Regions from separate parts of the Brevibacillus brevis NBRC 100599 genome, predicted to be linked through region 2. Evidence: riboswitches for the same ligand, from Rfam matches in the RefSeq annotation. Region 2 holds a riboswitch; the other holds the start of a gene.
The links. A riboswitch is a leader RNA that binds a small molecule or an ion and turns the genes downstream of it on or off. The one in region 2 is predicted to bind thiamine pyrophosphate.
Positions count from the first base shown of each region.

Region 1 (9,474 bases), 530 kb from region 2:
AAGTAATGTCCGGCATACAAGTACAAATCGTATGTAAACGTGGCGAGTCCGAACCCTATTACAATGTGCAGCACGAAAGCAAACCCGATATAAGCGGCGAGCGACCAGGCTTCTTGTGTACGAATCCCTTTGATGAAACCGAGTATAGCCAGAGTGATCAGCGTCAAGCCGATGACATGCACATACCATGGATACGGCAGCGTGAGGTTCGTAGCGAATGCGACCATCCCCGGTTTTGGATCGACGAGCGTGATGTCTGGGGTCAGTACAGGACTGATAACGAGCATATACAGAGCTTTCCAATGCTTGCAAAACGAGAACGGAGCCGTGTAGATGAACCCTCCGGTATGAATCGCTTTGAGGTGACACCAAAGTTGACGAGGGCGAATGAAGCGTTGGGCCACACAGCCAATTTCTTTTCCGCACGGCTGTACTGCGTGTAAAGTACCGATAATAGAATGACGAACTGCGCGTACGGATAGGAATCGGGAATCATTGCCGTGAAAATTTGATAAGAGGCCGTCCCGAAAAATACGGCAAAAAGCAATGGGGTATAGAAGCTATTCCATCCCTTCCGCAGGTAGTAGTAAACCATTACAACGCCGAGCGCGTTCATGATCGATTGAACCACTGCGAAGAAGAAGTTTTCCTTGAAAAATTCCGATAAATAAGCCAAAGGAAAAGAAATCAAATTGATAAACGGATGGATCACCGTCGGGTTGTTAGAGCTATAGTACAGCGTCGGGTCAAAATTAAACAGATTAAGCGTAAATGGAACGCCGTAAAAAGGGCTGATCGGGGCAAGAACAGCGATGTTTTGATTCATATAAGTGAGAAAAGGCACATTCATCGACAAATAAAACACGAAAAAACAGGCAAATAGAAGAAACGCTCTGACATTATCTTTTCGATCATGAAACAAATAGCTGAAAAAACGCATACCAATCCACACTCAACGTATTTTTGAGATTAACGTAACGAATTTTAGCTATATTATACAAAAATAATGAATTCTGCACCAAAATTTTACATTCAATTGGCTATCCATTTTTTACGAAGCCTGTGCATCACGCTGTTGACAGCTACAATCAGTGGGTCTAGCATGAATGAACATGTCCGATGAGATTGAAAGGAGTGAACGACTTGCAAGAACTAACCTCAACAGAACTGATCCAATACCTGCAAGAAAAAGAGTCGGTCGCTCTTTTTGTCTATACACCGATGTGCGGGACCTGCAAGCTCGCAGCACGTATGCTCGGCATCATGCAAGAAGCATTGCCTACCGTTCCTCTGTATCAGATTAACATTAATACGGCGCCTGCATTGGCAGAACAATGGCAAGTGACCAGCGTCCCCGCCTTGCTTATTTTTCAACGAAACGAATTGGTAGCACGGCATTATGCCATCCAGTCCGTTGGATTTTTATACGATGTATTGAAACCTTTGGCCTAGACATACACCTATTCCCTTCGCCATGAATATGACAGAGAGAGAAGAAATGCGAAGGAGGAGGCGTATGCAAATCCACGTGGTGGAAGAAGGACAAACCTTAGCGAGCATCGCCGAGACGTACGGCACAACGCCGGAAGCGATCGATAAGGCGAATGAATTACCAGATCCCAATAAACTGGCAATCGGACAGGCGATGGTGATCCCGATTGTAGGAAGCTACTATTGGGTCAAACAAGGAGATACGTTGTATACCATCGGTCAGCGTAACCATATCAGCGCAGCAGAGCTTGCTCGGGTCAATGGGATTTCTCCCTATAAACCGCTACAAGTTGGGCAAAAGCTATATATCCCGCCTCGCCCTAGACGAGCGGCTGATTTCAATGCGTATGTGGAACCGCGCCGCACTGTCCCACCCGCGATGGAAGCGGATGTTCGCAGGGCTGCCCCTCATCTTACGTATTTGGCACCTTTCAGCTTTCGCATCAAACGGGATGGAACCCTCCAACGACCAAATCTGAGCAATTTTCCAGCGATCGCAAAAGAAAACCAAGTCCTCCTTATGATGGTCGTGACGAATTTGGAAAAAGGTCAGTTCAGTACGGAATTGGGCGCACTCATCTTGAACGATCAAGAACTCCAGAACAAATTGCTGGATAATATTCTCGCGACCGCCCATGAGCTGGGAATGGGGGATATCCATTTTGATCTGGAAGCCTTGCCTACAACAGGTGCAGAAGAGTACGCGAACTTCTTGCGAAAAGCAAGGGGACGTATACATGCGGCTGGGTTGATGATGTCTGTTGCGCTCGCTCCGAAGACGAGTGCGGTGCAAGCAGGTAAATGGTATTCTGCCCATGATTACAAGGCGATAGGAGCGCTTGCCGATTTTGTCGTGATTATGACGTATGAATGGGGCTATAGTGGTGGTCCTCCCATGGCAGTTTCTCCGATTGGACCGGTGCGGCGTGTCTTGCAGTACGCCATTACCGAAATACCAGCTGATAAAATTTTGATGGGCCAAAATTTGTACGGATACGACTGGACCTTACCGTACGAGCGAGGGACGACAGCGAAAGCGTTGAGTCCGCAAGCGGCAATTGCTTTGGCTGCGCGGCATAATGCCGTCATTCGATATGATTATCGCGCGCAGGCTCCGTTTTTTACGTACACCGATGATCAAGGCAAGCAACATCGGGTATGGTTTGAGGATGCGCGGTCGATTCAAGCCAAGTTCAATCTGGTTAAACAGCTCGGTTTGAGGGGCGTCAGCTACTGGAAACTCGGTTTGCCATTTCCGCAAAATTGGCTGTTGATCGAGGAGAACTTTCGCGTCCGTAAACGTGCATAGTCATCTGGCGTACATTCCACCGCGGGTTGTACGCCTTTTTTTTGAATGAAAAATCATGGTATGATGAAGATGACAGGAAGGAAAAGGGGAGAAATCATGGGAGAATGCAAATTGGATCACAGCCATGAGGATGTACTCAAAAAACTGGCAGAGCAAGCTCCACATTTATCAGAGTTGCGTGTGAGTCAATTCAAAAATCAGTTGAATGGCGAACTCAGCCAAGAGCGTCTAAACGAGCTGTTTCATTTATTGAAAAAGTATGACCTGGCAAGCCCAGAGGAGCGCCAAGAGCGCGAAAAACAAATGGATCACTTGTTTGGCTAAGCTTTATACATACGTTTTTTGTTTTGCCCCCAAGTGGGAGAATCAGGCTGGAACCATGGTTCCATGCAGCGAGGAGTAACGATGGACGACAGACTCTATTATCAGGATGCCTATACAAGAACGTTTTCGGCCCAGGTGACAAAAACTGGTGTCGAGCAAGATGGGACACCTTACGTGGTACTGAATCAAACGGCTTTTTACCCTACTGGAGGCGGACAGCCTTCCGACCTGGGTGTATTGGAAGAGATTCGTGTGGTAGATGTGGAAGAGGTAGACGGTGAAATTCGTCATCGACTGGAGGCTCCCTTGTCCGAAAGCATAGGGGAAGTAACGGGGTACATCGATTGGGACCGCCGCTTCGATCACATGCAGCAGCATGCTGGCCAACACATTTTATCCGCGTCCTTCCTGGAAGTTGTGCAAGCGGAGACCGTTGCCTTTCACTTGGGAAAAGAACGCATCACCATTGATGTACGACTGGATGAGTTGACAACAGAAGTATGGGAAAAGGTAGAAAAGCGCGCGAATCAGATTGTTTTGGAAAACCATCCCATCCTTGCACGGTTTGTTGATGACGAGGAATTGGCAACGCTGCCCTTGAAAAAACAGCCGACTGTGACCGAAAATATTCGTGTCGTGATGATTCCTGAGTTTGATTACAATCCGTGTGGAGGGACACATCCTGCGCGCACGGGCGAAGTCGGGATGATCAAGATCTTGGGCTGGGAGCGACATCGTGGAAACATTCGTCTGGAATTCATCTGTGGCTGGCGAGCTTTGCGGGACTACAACCAAAAGCAAGCTGTCGTTCGTGATACAGCGAAGCTGCTCGCTACCAATGAAGGCGAACTGATCGCACAGACAGAACGCCTCCTTGCAGAACGCGACACCTTAAAGGCAAAATTGGCAGAAGTGGATAAGCAGCTCTTGGAAGTAGAAGTCAATCAACAACTAGCTACTGCTAGCCAACTCGGTCAGTCGCGCCTCATTATGTGTACCTTCTCAGACAAAACCATTCAACAGCTTCAGCAGTTCGCACAACTGGCTACTGCTCTGGCGCCAGATGCGATTTGCCTCTTGGCTGCTACTACCGAAGACAAAATGCAAATCGTGTTTGGTCGTGGTCAAGATGTCAACGTAGCCATCAATCAAGTGTTGAAAGAAACCTTGCCGATCATTAACGGAAAAGGTGGGGGAAATCCTGCCATGGCACAGGGTGGCGGTCAGGCAGTAGTGGATGCGGAAGAAGTATTACTGCATGCACGCAAACTGCTGGAAGCCTCACTGTTGTAAATGCATTCGATTCAAGAAATGGAGGAGACCGCGATGAACTGGAATCCGGGAGATATCGTTCGCGTTGCGCAGCGAACGGGTGAATATATTGCAGAAGTATTGGAAATCCACGATTCGAAGCTGCTGGTTAAGGTGCTGGCAGTTACCAAATTCCCGACGCAAGGAGATTTGCATTCTTCCTACGAAGTAGATGTGCCGCTGTTTCACCAGCGTCCAGCACTGTCGTACATGGAAAAATTCATGACGCCTGTCCAAGGGCTCATTCGCTATAATGGAGCGATTCCAGACTACAAGGAATCTGTCCGACAAGCGATGGAGAGAGAAATGGAAAAGCTTTCGAAAATGGCAGCTTGGGCAGAACGTTGTCTCGTTGAGCTGGAAAAGATGCACAAGGAAGCCTTTACAAACACGAAATAGAGTGGTACTGTAGTACTCGAATGTACAATAATTGCATAGCTTTACTACCAAACGGGGGCCAAGCAACGTTGGCTGAGATTGTGACGAGTGTGTTACTGACCGTTGAACCTGACCTGGGTCATGCCAGCGGAGGAAGAGGTATTTGGAATCAGTATCACGTGTCGCATCCGAGCGGAACTATGCTTGTTTGTGCGCATGTATGATAAGATGACACTCAACCATCCGAGGCGGATGGTTTTTTTATGCCATTCGTCCGGGGAGATGGGATGGGTATACGGCTTCTTCTGTTTGTCTGAATCGACTCAGGCAGGCGGGAGAAGCCGTTTTTTTCCAGTAGAAGGAGGTAATCCATGATTGTTCAGCTGAATGGGAAAAAAGTAGAGTTGGCGGAAGAGATCACGACAGTGCGGGCTTTGCTCGCTTCTTATTCCCTGCAAGAGAAGATTGTCGTCGTTGAGCGAAATGGTGAAATTATTGATCGCTCAGCGTACGAGCAAACACCGATTGCAGACGGAGATCGCATAGAAATCGTTCATTTTGTTGGAGGAGGATGATCATCATGATGGATACATTGAAAATTGGATCGTACGAGTTTCGCTCCCGCTTGCTTCTCGGGACAGGTAAATTCGCTGATTTGGATACACAGGGGAAAGCGGTAGAGGTGTCGGAAGCAGAAATTTTGACCTTTGCGATTCGTCGCTTAAATTTGGAAAATCCGCAAGAACCGAACTTTTTGGAACAACTGGATTTGAAAAAATTCACCCTGCTACCAAACACAGCAGGTGCCTATACAGCAGAAGAAGCAGTGCGCATTGCCCGTTTGGCTAAAGCATCTGGGCTGTGTGACATGATCAAGGTCGAGGTTATTGGAGACCCGAAAACACTTCTCCCTGACCCGATTGGCACGCTCGAGGCTTCGAAAATCTTGGTGGAAGAAGGCTTTATCGTGCTGACCTACACCAATGACGACCCGATTCTTGCCAGACGACTGCAAGAGGTTGGCGTACATGCGGTTATGCCAGGAGCGTCGCCGATTGGTTCCGGACAAGGGATTGTCAACGAAAACAACCTCCGCTTTATCATTGAGGATGCCAAAGTACCGATTATCGTAGATGCAGGAATTGGCTCGCCGGCAGACTGCGCGAAAGCGATGGAGCTGGGTGCTGATGGTGTCTTGTTGAATACAGCCGTCGCTCTCGCTGACAATCCAGTTCTGATGGCAGAAGCGATGAAGCTCGGCGTGGAAGCAGGTCGCAAAGGCTTCTTGGCAGGTCGTATCGCGAAAAAGCGTTACGCGTCCGCGAGCAGCCCGGTCGAAGGGATGATTGAGTAGCGTGGATCGACTGACAGAAGCGGTAGAATCGATCGCCAGCCGCAAAGAAGAGCTGTTCGCTTTATTGGCAGAGCTCGTTTCTCATCCGACTGTGAGTCCTCCCGCGCGAAATAGCGATGCCGCACAAGGAGCAATCGCCGACAGGCTGCAAGCGATGGGATTCGAGGTAGATCGCTGGACGGTATATCCGGGAGACGACAATATTGTCGGTCGGTTATCAGGGAGTGCCTCAACCTACGCAAACAGCTTGATCGTCAACGGGCATATCGACGTGGCTGAAGTCGGTGATGACACCGGGTGGACCTATCCACCTTTTGCTTTGACACACGGCAAGGATGGGCGCTTGTACGGCCGTGGAGTTGCGGATATGAAAGGCGGACTCGCAGCAAGCTTGTTTGCGATCCAAATGCTGCGCGAACACGGAGTGGAGCTCCAGGGAGATCTGCTCTTTCAATCCGTCATCGGAGAAGAAGCGGGTGAAGCGGGGACATTGGTCGCTATCGAGCGTGGCTATCAGGCTGACTACGCCGTTGTAGTGGACACGAGCAATCTGCAGATGCAAGGGCAGGGCGGGGTCATTACAGGCTGGATCACGATTGAAAGTCCGACGACGCTGCATGACGGAATGCGTGCACAGACCATTCATGCAGGCGGACGCGTCCGGGGAGCTTCTGCCATTGAAAAAATGACGAAGGTGATCACCGCACTACAGGAGCTGGAGCGGGACTGGGCTGTCATGAAGTCTTATCCCGGATTCCCGCCAGGCAGCAATACGATCAATCCTGCAGTCATCGAGGGAGGCCGGCACGCTGCGTTCATCGCAGACCGTTGCGCCCTATGGATTACCGTTCATTTTTATCCGAACGAATCCTACGAAGAGATTATTCGAGAGATCGAGGATCACGTCGGGCGTGCGGCTGCCGCAGATCTTTGGCTGAGAGACAATCCTCCAACATTCCGCTGGGGTGGACGTTCGATGATTGAGGAGCGCGGTGAAATCTTCCCTTCACTGGAGTTGGATACGAAGCATCCGGGGTTGGTAACGCTGCAATCCGCATATGAAAGTCACATGCATCAAACACCTATCGTTAACATGTCGCCTACGGTGACCGATGCAGGCTGGTTTGCGCATGCAGGCATTCCGGCTGTCCTATTCGGGCCTGGTGAGCTCACGCATGCTCATGCCGTCGATGAATCAATTGATTCTGACCAGCTTGTTCATTTTGCCCAGATCATGGCCCGCTTTATTGCCACCTGGTGCAATACCCAAAAGGAAGCGAAGGAGTGAGTATCGCATGACAACCTTTACTGATCGTCTGAGAAAAAGTGTAGCCCCGATCTGGGAGCGTGTTCATCAACATCCTTTCGTCACGGGACTTGGAGATGGCAGCCTGCCTGTCGGTGCATTCAAATATTACATGAAACAAGACTACATCTACCTGATTGATTACGCGAAAATGTTCGCGATTGCGAGTGTGAAGGCGTACGATCTGGAAACAAGCGCCAGATTCGCTGCTTTGCAAGAATCGACTCTGAACACAGAGATGGAGCTGCATCGCCAATATGCTGAGCGCTTTGGTATCTCTCGTGAGGAGCTGGAAGCGACAGAGTCTTCGTTTGTGATGCTGGGATACACCAGCTACATGCTGCGTGTTGCTCATCAAGGGTCGTTGGCGGAATTGGTGAGTGCACTACTTCCATGCACTTGGAGCTATTGGGAAATCGGCAAGCGCTTGGCACAAGTAGAAGGGGCACTGGATCACGAACTGTACGGCGAATGGGTACGTATGTACAGTTCCGATGAATTTGGGCAGTTGGCGATCTGGCTGATTGATATCATGAATCAATTGGCAGAAGGTAAGAGTGAGCAAGAGCTGGCCAAGCTGGAGGAGTATTTTGTCAACACCTCCAAAATGGAGTACATGTTCTGGGACATGTCCTACAGAGAGGAAATGTGGCCGTGGGAGAACAACTAGCTTTCGCCGACGTCAGCTTTTCGTATGGCGACAGGCAGATTCTCGATCATTTTGATCTGCGAGTGGAAAAAGGGGAATTCGTCAGCTTGATCGGTCCGAGCGGGATCGGGAAAAGCACCTTGTTTCAGCTCATCGCAGGTCTTCTTGAGCCGGGACGAGGCGAAATCAGGCTCGGCAGTGTACCGGTAGCAAATCGTTTGGGGCAGGTCGGCTATATGCCCCAACGCGATTTGCTCATGCCATGGCGTACGATTGTCGAAAATGCTGCTTTGCCGCTGGAAATCAAAGGTATGACAAAAAAAGAAGCGCACGAGCGTGTCAGACAGCAATTGCCAAGGTATGGGCTTCAGGACTGGGCTGACAGCTATCCAGCCCAGCTTTCCGGCGGGATGCGTCAGCGAGTTTCCTTTTTACGGGCATTGTTTTCAGGCGCAGAAATGATGCTGTTGGATGAGCCGTTTAGTGCGTTGGATGGAATTACGAGAATGGACATGCAAGAGTGGCTGATGGAAAAGTGGCAGGAAACAGGCAGCACGATGCTGATGATTACGCACGATATCGACGAAGCCATTTTACTTGCCAATCGTATTATCGTGCTTGCTGGTAGTCCGATCACCAAGCCGATCGAATTAACCGTTCCGGTGAGCAGACCGCGAACGGCGAGCAGCCGCAACCAAGCCGAATTTTTGGCATTGCGTGAACAGATTTGGGAACGGCTTCGACAGGATCGCCAAGCAACAATGAAGCCGTTGAGGAGAGAAGCATGATGGGCAGAGGCATTTGGTTTGGTATCTCCATCGCCATTTTTCTTCTGGTATGGGAAGCTGGATGTCGATTCCTCGGGGTGCAGCCATTCATTTTACCGCCGCCTAGCGCTGTGATTGTGTCTTTGTGGGATTTACGCGCCTCTCTAATAGGTGTACATCTTTGGGCGACGTTAAAGGAAGTATTACTGGGGCTATCGATCTCGATTGTATTTGGAATCTCCCTTGCATTTGCGATGATTCGCAGTCGGATTGTGGAGCGCTTGGTCTATCCGTATATCGTCATCTCTCAAACGATCCCCATTATCGCGTTATCACCCGTATTCATTCTGTGGTTCGGGTATGATTTATCTGGAAAAATAGCGGTTACGATTCTGTTTACTTTCTTTCCGATTGTCGTCAACGCGTATGATGGACTTCGCTCGACGGACAAGGAAATGCTTCAGCTGTTAAAAACCATGGGGGCAACAAACGGACAAATTTTCACCAAGCTGCAACTCCCGGCGAGTTTACCTCATTTCTTCAGTGGTCTCAAAGTGGCAGCTACCTATAGTGTGGCCGGGGCGA
Region 1 covers NC_012491.1:3,282,876-3,292,349, reverse strand. The annotation lists gene BBR47_RS31595 (DUF6080 domain-containing protein) at 1-287, opposite strand, end outside; gene BBR47_RS31590 (hypothetical protein) at 263-940, opposite strand; gene BBR47_RS15710 (thioredoxin family protein) at 1,144-1,452, shown strand; gene BBR47_RS15705 (LysM peptidoglycan-binding domain-containing protein) at 1,517-2,800, shown strand; gene BBR47_RS15700 (hypothetical protein) at 2,897-3,124, shown strand; gene BBR47_RS15695 (alanyl-tRNA editing protein) at 3,206-4,417, shown strand; gene BBR47_RS15690 (kinase-associated lipoprotein B) at 4,451-4,834, shown strand; TPP riboswitch at 4,876-4,986, shown strand; gene thiS (sulfur carrier protein ThiS) at 5,185-5,388, shown strand; gene BBR47_RS15680 (thiazole synthase) at 5,394-6,167, shown strand; gene BBR47_RS15675 (acetylornithine deacetylase) at 6,160-7,455, shown strand; gene tenA (thiaminase II) at 7,463-8,143, shown strand; gene BBR47_RS15665 (ABC transporter ATP-binding protein) at 8,128-8,910, shown strand; gene BBR47_RS15660 (ABC transporter permease) at 8,910-9,474, shown strand, end outside.
Region 1: linked by a shared signal. The riboswitch ahead of thiS (sulfur carrier protein ThiS) and the one ahead of thiC (phosphomethylpyrimidine synthase ThiC) in region 2 are both predicted to bind thiamine pyrophosphate.

Region 2 (9,474 bases):
ATTACTATCCGGCAGTTATTGAATCATACAAGTGGTATCGCCGAATACTCAAGGTCAGAAGAAGCTGATTTCTTTAAAAATACAAAAAAATCGTTTACTGCTGAAGAACTAGTGAAGTTGGGACTTTCGCTGCCCCCAGACTTTGCCCCAGGAAAGGGCTGGTCTTATTCAAACACAGGATACGTATTACTGGGTATCCTTATTGAAAAAGTAACCGGAAACAGCTATGCGGAAGAGATTGAAAATCGGATTATTGAACCCCTTGAATTGTCGAATACATTTCTACCTGGCAATTCAAGCGTTATTCCAGGCACCAACCATGCCCGTGGATATTTCCAACCAAACGGAGCAATTGAGCTAATAGACGTTACTTATTATAACCCAAGTATAGGTAGCTCGGCTGGAGATATGATTTCTACTGCTGACGACTTAAACAAATTCTTCTCTTCCTTACTTAGTGGCAAATTACTGAAGGAACAGCAACTAAAACAAATGTTTACGACAGTTCCTACAGGAAGTGCTGAAATCATCGGATATGGCCTTGGAATCTATGAAACGAAGCTTCCAAACGGTGTCTCGATATGGGGACACTCAGGTGGCATTCCAGGGTTTAGCACTTTTGCTGGAGGTACACTTGGAGGTAAGCATACGATAGCCGTCAATTTGAACAGCTTAGGAAAAGCTGACAATCCTGATCCTTTTAAAAATATTTTACTTGCTGAATTTAGTAAGTAGGCAAAAAGGAAAACTGATAAATTTTGTTATCGTTTTTATAGTTACACATCTACCTTTCTGGTTCAAGGGGGATATCTAGCGAGCGGTTTTAGAAACTATGGGATAGAGATGCATACAGCTAACGATAATTATTAAAAGGGGTATCACCACACGTATCTATTATATTCAATGTAAACTCTCACCTTTCGAAAGGGTGGGAGATTTTTTTTATGATGTGAAAAGAGCAAATAAATAGTGGGTGACAGGATGGTATGAATAACAACAAAAACTCCCATAAAGAAGAGTATAAGATAATACTACATTTCCCTTTTCTGAGGTGAAAAATGAATCCAATTATACCTATGGAGCCAATTAGCTGTGAGGTAATACCCCAGGGGGACGACTGGATCGCCCAAGTTAAATGGGATGGAGTTCGAATCCTAACTTACTTTGATGGTCAAAGGACTCATTTATACAATCGGAGAATAAATGAGCGGACTCACCAATACCCAGAGTTAGCTGACATACAGACATATTGTAAGGCTCGCTCGGTGATCTTAGATGGAGAAGTGATTGCACTAGGAGCTGACGGAAAACCGTCCTTTCATGAAGTGATGCGTCGGGATGGGATTAGACGATTGGAGAAAGTCAGCCAGGCACAGAAGGCTGTCCCCATTACCTACATGATATTTGATGTCCTATTTACAAATAATGAGTGGGTAATCGATCTTACATTGAGAGAGCGTCTCAACTTATTATCAGAAATCATTATTCCCAACGACCATGTACAATTAGTTGAAGGTCATGATGATGGAAACGCTATGTATGAGGTCATCAAACAGCATGGTATGGAAGGCATTGTTATGAAGAATCTAAACAGTAAATACGTCATTGGTGGGAAAGAGAAACAGTGGCAAAAGAAAAAATACTATCGTGACACCATAGCTGTAGTCGGGGGAGTTACGCTGCGTGATAACGTTGTGAATTCTCTCTTGTTAGGGCTGTATGATCCCCAAGGGCGCTTATTTTATATAGGCCACGCAGGAACAGGTAAATTAACTCGAAATGACTGGGTGACTCTGACGGAAAAGATTGTACCTTTGATACAAAATGATAGGCCCTTTGCAAATACCCCAGCAAGGTTCAAGGGTGCTGTGTGGCTGAGACCAAGTGTCACGGTTAAGGTACAATTTGCGGAGTGGACAGAAGGCTATACGTTACGGCAACCGAGTATTCAAGCAGTTGTTGATATACCTGTTGATTACTGTGTCTTGGAGTAGATTCTCATGGTGCAACAAATAGAACATAAAAAACATCCCTCATCTTAAATAGTGGGATGTTTTTCCACGAAATCATCCTTTGATTCCGAAAGTTGAAAATTCACCGGGCGATCATTCGGTGTGAGTGGATGGATTCTTGTTGGAATTTTACGAAACTTTTTTATTGATTAAGTATTGAATTCAAGCTATACTACTCTGTATAAAGAACTGATCGGTTAAGCGGATTTGGGCTGTATCTGGTTGAGCTGCTTCCTCCTTCCGTGGTACGTCCACCACACCTCATGGGAAGGGAGCTGCTCTCTGATATGGCCCTCTTAGCGTCTCTTGCTCCAGTTGCGAATGTTTGTTGTTCACTTTCTTTAATCCTTTTTTCATTGATATACAATTAGAGACTTGTTTATAATGACTGTGCGAACTTATTTACGAAAGAAGGAATTGACTTGCCGTTTCTTCGGTTTAAAGGCTTTGCGAAGCAAGACATAGAGCCCATTTCCCAGATTCTTATAGAAGAGTTTTCCAAAAATGCTGAAGTAGCTCAGGAAAAGGTGAAATTGGAGCTGCTTCAGGTAGAGCAATTGACAAACAGTCCTTTGTCTGTAGAGATCATGATGTTTCCCCGTGAACAAAGGCAACATGATGCGATTGCAAGCGCCGTACACGGCATTTTGAAGAAGCAAGGCTTTTTGCATGTCCATATTTTCTTCATCCTGCTATCGCCTACTCTCTATTATAAGGAAGGACTTCCGTTGCAGGTCGGTACAGCGAAATAAGCAAGAAAAAAGGTCGAGATCCTCCGGAAAGGATTTCGACCTTTTTCTATTAATAATAGAGGCTTTCGGATTGCAGGCACTTGGAGCATGTTCGCGTAAGTGGAGTTTCGATATAGACGTGGCTGCAGTCTTGTTGAATGAGTCGCAATTGTTGTTTAAATTGCTCTAGCTCAGCCTCTAGTCGAATGATCTTTTCGCGTAAACGACTGGCTTCCTCCATATGCATCCCCCTTGATTACGACTGGTACAAACGGCTTCCTTGTTCGCGGAACTCACGCGATTTTTCCTGCATCCCTGCAAGAATGGCGGGATCTTGGGCAGATCCTTGTTCATTAGCAATGTGACGAATGTCGTGGGATATTTTAATGCTACAAAATTTAGGCCCGCACATGGAACAAAAATGGGCGGATTTGGCGGCTTCTGCTGGCAACGTTTCATCGTGATATTCGCGGGCGCGCTCTGGGTCCAGGGACAAATTGAATTGATCGTTCCAGCGAAAATCAAAACGAGCTTTGGATAAAGCGTCGTCTCGCTGTTTTGCCCGCGGATGTCCTTTTGCGAGATCAGCGGCATGCGCTGCGATTTTGTATGCGATTAAACCGTTGCGAACATCCTCTTTATTAGGAAGGCCGAGATGCTCCTTGGGCGTTACGTAGCAGAGCATCGCTGTTCCGAACCATCCAATCATGGCAGCGCCAATCGCTGAAGTAATGTGGTCATAGCCAGGTGCAATGTCTGTCGTGAGTGGTCCAAGTGTGTAAAAAGGGGCTTCATGGCAAATAGATAACTGTTTATCCATATTTTCGCGAATAAGATGCATAGGGACGTGACCGGGGCCTTCAATCATGACCTGTACGTCGTGTTCCCACGCAATTTTTGTGAGTTCTCCCAATGTTTCAAGCTCCGCGAACTGTGCCTCGTCATTCGCATCCGCGATAGAGCCAGGACGCAGTCCATCCCCGAGGGATACACAAATGTCATAGGCCTTCAGAATTTCACAAATTTCAGCGAAATGCGTATACAAAAAGTTTTCCTCATGATGGGCCAGGCACCATGCGGCCAAAATGGACCCGCCGCGAGAGACGATACCGGTAACACGCTTAGCCGTCATGGGGATGTAGCGCAAAAGAACGCCAGCATGAATCGTGAAGTAATCGACGCCTTGTTCCGCCTGCTCAATCAAGGTGTCTCGGTAAACCTCCCATGTCAAATCCTCGGCTTTCCCATTTACTTTTTCAAGTGCTTGATAAATCGGGACAGTTCCGACTGGAACGGGGCTGTTGCGGATAATCCACTCCCGCGTGGTATGTATATGTTTTCCCGTCGAGAGGTCCATAATGGTGTCGGCACCCCAACGAACAGACCAAATCATTTTTTCGACCTCTTCTTCCATCGAAGAGCTGACGGCAGACGTTCCGATGTTGGCATTGATTTTCACATGAAAGTTGCGGCCAATGATCATCGGCTCGCTTTCCGGATGATTGACGTTAGAAGGAAGGATCGCACGTCCAGCGGCGATTTCTGCCCGTACAAATTCAGGGGAGACACCCTCGCGAATGGCAACGTATTCCATTTCCGGTGTGATGATATTTTTTCGGGCATAATGAAGCTGGGTAACATTTTTGCCTGGCTTTGCCCGTTTTGGTTTGTAGTCCTCTCGAGGGAAAGTGGGGAGGGTGGCAGCCTTTTCTTCGTTTCGGATTCCGTCGTCGACTAGTTGTGGTTCGCGACCGACATACGTTTCCGCATCATTTCGCTCATCGATCCACTGATGGCGAATGGAGGGCAGTCCGGCTTGAATGTCAGGAACGTAACCCGCTGCGGTATACTCGCCACTCGTATCGTACACGCGAAGAGGAGGATTGGGTGTGGAGCCAGACAATCCTTCGGTAGGATGAAGGGAAATCTCGCGCATCGGGACACGGATGTCCGCACGACTACCTGTTTCGTATACTTTGCGACTGCCTGGAAAAGATGACACCAATGACATAAAAAAACCTCCTTGTTTTGGCTGCACGAAAGTGAGAACCGTTTAGGGAGGCGAAAGAAACTTCCGCGAAAAAGCGCCGCATAAACAATATGCGACGCCAACGCGAGAGTAGAGAAGAAACGGGTATCCTAAAGATACGCGCGTCTTTTCGTGTCGTATATGACATTCCTCCGCTGGCATTACCCAGTTCAGGTTCAACGGTCGATGGCACAGTACCATCCTCTCAGCCTGGTGAATCCCAAGCTCCCGTGCTTTTTTATTTTGGATTGCAAGAATAGGATAACGGGAAGTCCATTTAAATTCAAGGGAAATTTTCCAGCAGGAAATTGCAGGTGTGCAACACATTTTCCTCCCCCCTATTCTCGTGAATCGGACTAAAACTGTTTCTGTAGACCCACATGATTCCGATCTGTTACGATGAAGTTCGAAAAAAAGCAACTGCTTCCAGCGCTTTGATATTCATCGCTGTCGAAGCAGGATGGAGAAGTATTTTGAGGTGATGAGGTATGGATGTTTATTCGGATCTAAAACAAGGAGAACGTGGAGCGTGGGTGAGTATTTTCGCCTACATTTTCTGCTCTGTATTAAAAATAGGAGTTGCGTATGTCACTGCGTCAGAAGCTTTAATGGCCGACGGTCTTAACAACTCAACAGATGTTGTCGCATCGATTGCTGTTTTGATCGGGCTGCGTATTGCAAGGAAACCACCTGATAATGATCACCCGTATGGCCATTTCCGGGCGGAGACGATTTCAGCACTTGTCGCATCATTTATTATGCTATTTGTCGGAGTTCAGGTTATTACGAATGCTGTACCATCCTTGTTTGACCCGAAAAATTCGGCTCCTGACCTGTTGGCAGGGTGGACAGCACTTGCGACTGCGGTCATTATGCTTTTTGTCTATCGCTACAATAAAAAGCTCGCTATCAAAACAAACAGCCAAGCACTAGATGCAGCAGCGGCTGACAACCGTTCAGACGCATTCGTCAGTATCGGGACGTTTATCGGGGTGGCTGGCGCACAGTTTCAATTGCATTGGCTCGATCCGTTAGCTGCTTTTGTTGTTGGTCTCATCATTTTGAAGACTGCGTGGGACATTTTCAGGGAAGCAACCCACCGTTTGACAGATGGGTTTGACGAGAGCGACCTTGCGGACCTGCGGGCTACGATTTCCTCGATTTCAGGGGTAAGGGATATCAGTGACATCAAAGCTCGCTACCATGGGAGCAGCGTGCTGGTTGATGTTGTGATCCATGTAGATCCCGGTCTGAATGTGGTGGAGAGTCACACCATCACCGAAAAAATTGAAGAACAGATGCGCAAGATTCACCGCATTAACGCCGTTCATATCCATATTGAACCGTGTAGAAAAATGGCGCCTAGCTAGATTTCGTCATGGGAATACAAAAAAACCTGTCCAGTGTGGGCAGGTTTTTTTGTGTGTGCAGCTAACCAGAAGTAGCCTTCTTTTTGCGGAGTGTTTTGGTTGTAGAAGTAGTCGTAGTCTTTTTCAGACTGGCTGGTGCCGCCTTTTTCGATGCCTGCTCTTTTTCGGACGAGGAGGCAGCGGTGGTACGTTTTCGCGCAGGCTTTGACGGAGTTGGTTCGGGCTCGATTTTGATGGGCATAGCGGCTTGACCAGCTGTAGATTCCAAGCTTTCTTTTAGGGCCTGCATGAGATCGATAACATTGGTTCTTGCCACGGTAGGTGCAGTGGCGATCTCCTGACCCTCCAATTTTTTCTCAATCAGTTTTTGCAGATCGGATCGATATTCATCCGTATATTTTGCCGGATCAAAAGGGATCGTCATATTGCTAATGAGCTCAGTTGCCATCTTCAGTTCGTTTTCGGCCAACTGTACAGTGGCTTCAGGCAAGGCAGGTACTTGACTGACGGGACGTACCTCATCTGGATAGAAGATCGTCTCCAGCATGATGCAATGTTCATACAGTCGGATAACGGCCAGGCTTTGCCGATTGCGCATCGTCACCTGTGCAACGCCGATTTTTCCTGTCTGTTCCATAGCCGATCGCAGCAAGGCGTATGCTTTTTCGCCAGTGTCCTGTGGAGATAGGAAATAGCTCTTATGAAAATAAACGGGATCGACCTCCGACAAGTCTACGAAGTCGATAATTTCAATGGCTCTGCGTGTTTCTGGCGTAATGGCTTCCAGATCGTCATCGTCGATCATGACAAAATGTCCTTTTTCGTATTCGAAGCCACGGACGATTTCGCTCGTATCGACCTCGCGTTGACAGTGCGGGCACATTTTCGTGTACTTGATCGGGGTATTGCACTCTTTATGCAGTTGACGAAAGCGAATATCGCGCTCTTCCGTTGCAGTAAACATACGAACAGGTATATTGACGAGGCCGAAGCTGATTGAGCCCTTCCACACCGTATGCATGCGGATACCTCCTTCACAGTTATTTTGTTTAGTATCTGTATCCGCTTAAAAGAAGTGCCGAGGGAATTGAAGGTGGAAAAGTAAAAAGCCAGCCGATTCGATGCGGCTGGCTATTGTATGCAGCTACTGTCCATGTTTGACGATGTCCGATTGATCTGCACGCGATTGCATGTCACGCGCCAGCTCGACGTCTTTGCCTGTGCGGTCTGCAATGGACTGGGCTTTGGACGCCTTCAGCTTTTGTGCGGACGGTCGCTTTTCTGCCATGAATGACTCACTCCTTTCAGGCAAGCTACATGAAGAAGGTGTTGCAGGTATATGTAGTATGTGCTGGACACAAAAAAATACCCCATCGCCAAATGACGAGGGGCGACCGTTCAACTCCTCCCGGTGAAGGGAGCGATGGCACGAAATGCTCCTATCAGACACGTCGTGCGCCTAAGTGAACAGCCTTTCAATTATGGGAGAGGAGAAACCGGAGGAAGAGCTTATGGGGAAACGTAAGTCTTCTCCGCGGTTGTCAGCGACACCGTTGCGTCGCTATTCAACATCTTTTCCAATTGAATGGGGTTATATACCTTTCTTGCGATAAATTTTTCCAGTTGCTAATTTTACGGGTGTATGCAGTTGTGATAGTATGATATCATTCTCAGTCTTAGAAAATCGCGTCTTAAAACATACATATTAGGAAAGCAGACAGGTGAAATGAGTATGCGAGTCATCGCTGGAGAACACAGAGGAAGACGGTTGGCAGCTGTTCCGGGAAAAGGAACGAGACCGACAACCGATAAAGTCAAAGAATCGATTTTTAATATGATTGGCCCGTATTTCGATGGCGGATGGGCATTGGACCTATACGCAGGAACAGGTGGTCTCGGGATCGAGGCATTGAGTAGGGGCGCGGATCGAGCTGTTTTCGTGGAGCGAGATCAAAAAGCATTTGCCGTGGTAAAGGAAAACGTCAGCACTTGCAGGCTAGACGATTATGCCGAGCTATATCGAATGGATGCGGAGCGAGCTATTCGCACACTGAGTACCCGCAATCAAAAATTTGACCTCGTCTTTTTGGACCCGCCATACGCCCAGCAAAAGATCGTAGAAGAAATCGAGATGTTGCAGGAGCTGGGAATGTTGGCAGACGGAGCGTGGATCGTGGCTGAGCATGATATCGCAGACTCCTTTCCGGATGCGATTGGTCATTGTGTGAAGGATCGAGCGGCAAAGTATGGGGATACGGCCGTTACCGTGTATTATTACGATTTGGAGCCACACGCCTAACTTTTACATCAAGGTGCGAAAAGAGCACGAAGGGAGGATAACCCGCTATGGCAATTGCCGTATGTTCAGGAAGCTTTGACCCTGTTACTTATGGGCATCTCGACATTATTGCGCGGGGTGCCAACGTTTTTGATAAGGTCATTGTCGCCGTCTTGATCAATTCAAAGAAAAATTCATTATTCAGCGTAGAAGAGCGTGTCGAATTACTTCGTCAGGCAACGGCTGACATGAAAAATGTTGAAGTGGACTCTTTTGACGGCTTGTTAATTGACTATATGAACAAAAAGGGCGCACAGGTGATCATTCGTGGCCTTCGTGCTGTTTCTGATTTTGAATATGAGATGCAAGTCGCCTCGATTAATAAAAAGCTCGACGAACATATTGAAACGTTTTTCATGATGACGAACAATCAATATTCATACTTGAGCTCAAGTATTGTAAAGGAAGTTGCGAAGTACAAGGCGAGTGTCGCCGATTTAGTGCCGCCGATCGTAGAAGAGGCACTGAAGCGAAAAATGGCTGAGTAGATTATCGCGTCTTGCTGCGGTTCATGTGCGAAAGGGTCAGGCTGGTACACAACAGAATCGCACCGACGCCGATGGCGAGTCCCCCTGATAATAGGAAGGTCTCCCACCAACTCGTCGCAGGAATCTCAGCTTTCGCATGCACAAATACAGGGACGGCTTTCTCGGCGAACCAGGAACTGACTGTGGCAAGTGGCCCCCAAAGGACAAAGGTCAAAATCGCAGCTAGCAAAGCATGCAGGGATCTGGCAATCAAGTAAGGGGCGACACGAATATCCGTTTCACTCAAGATACTTGCGACCTGTGCGTGAACACTCAGACCGCCCCAGGACAATATCGCACTGGCAATGGCTGCTTTCCAGACCAAGGAAACATCATTAGGCACAATGCTCGCTGCCTGTGCGCCAAGGGTTACTTCGAACAATCCAGCCACGATTGCTTGGGAGAAGGCTGGTGGAAAACCAAAGGGACCGAGAAAAATCGAGAGAAGCGTACTGATGATTTGCGTC
Region 2 covers NC_012491.1:3,817,798-3,827,271, reverse strand. The annotation lists gene BBR47_RS18275 (serine hydrolase domain-containing protein) at 1-735, shown strand, start outside; gene BBR47_RS18270 (RNA ligase family protein) at 1,059-1,994, shown strand; gene BBR47_RS18265 (DUF1904 family protein) at 2,435-2,764, shown strand; gene BBR47_RS31325 (hypothetical protein) at 2,814-2,984, opposite strand; gene thiC (phosphomethylpyrimidine synthase ThiC) at 3,000-4,754, opposite strand; TPP riboswitch at 4,902-5,014, opposite strand; gene BBR47_RS18255 (cation diffusion facilitator family transporter) at 5,261-6,142, shown strand; gene BBR47_RS18250 (Ku protein) at 6,204-7,163, opposite strand; gene BBR47_RS31320 (hypothetical protein) at 7,287-7,430, opposite strand; gene rsmD (16S rRNA (guanine(966)-N(2))-methyltransferase RsmD) at 7,875-8,441, shown strand; gene coaD (pantetheine-phosphate adenylyltransferase) at 8,489-8,968, shown strand; gene ylbJ (sporulation integral membrane protein YlbJ) at 8,970-9,474, opposite strand, start outside.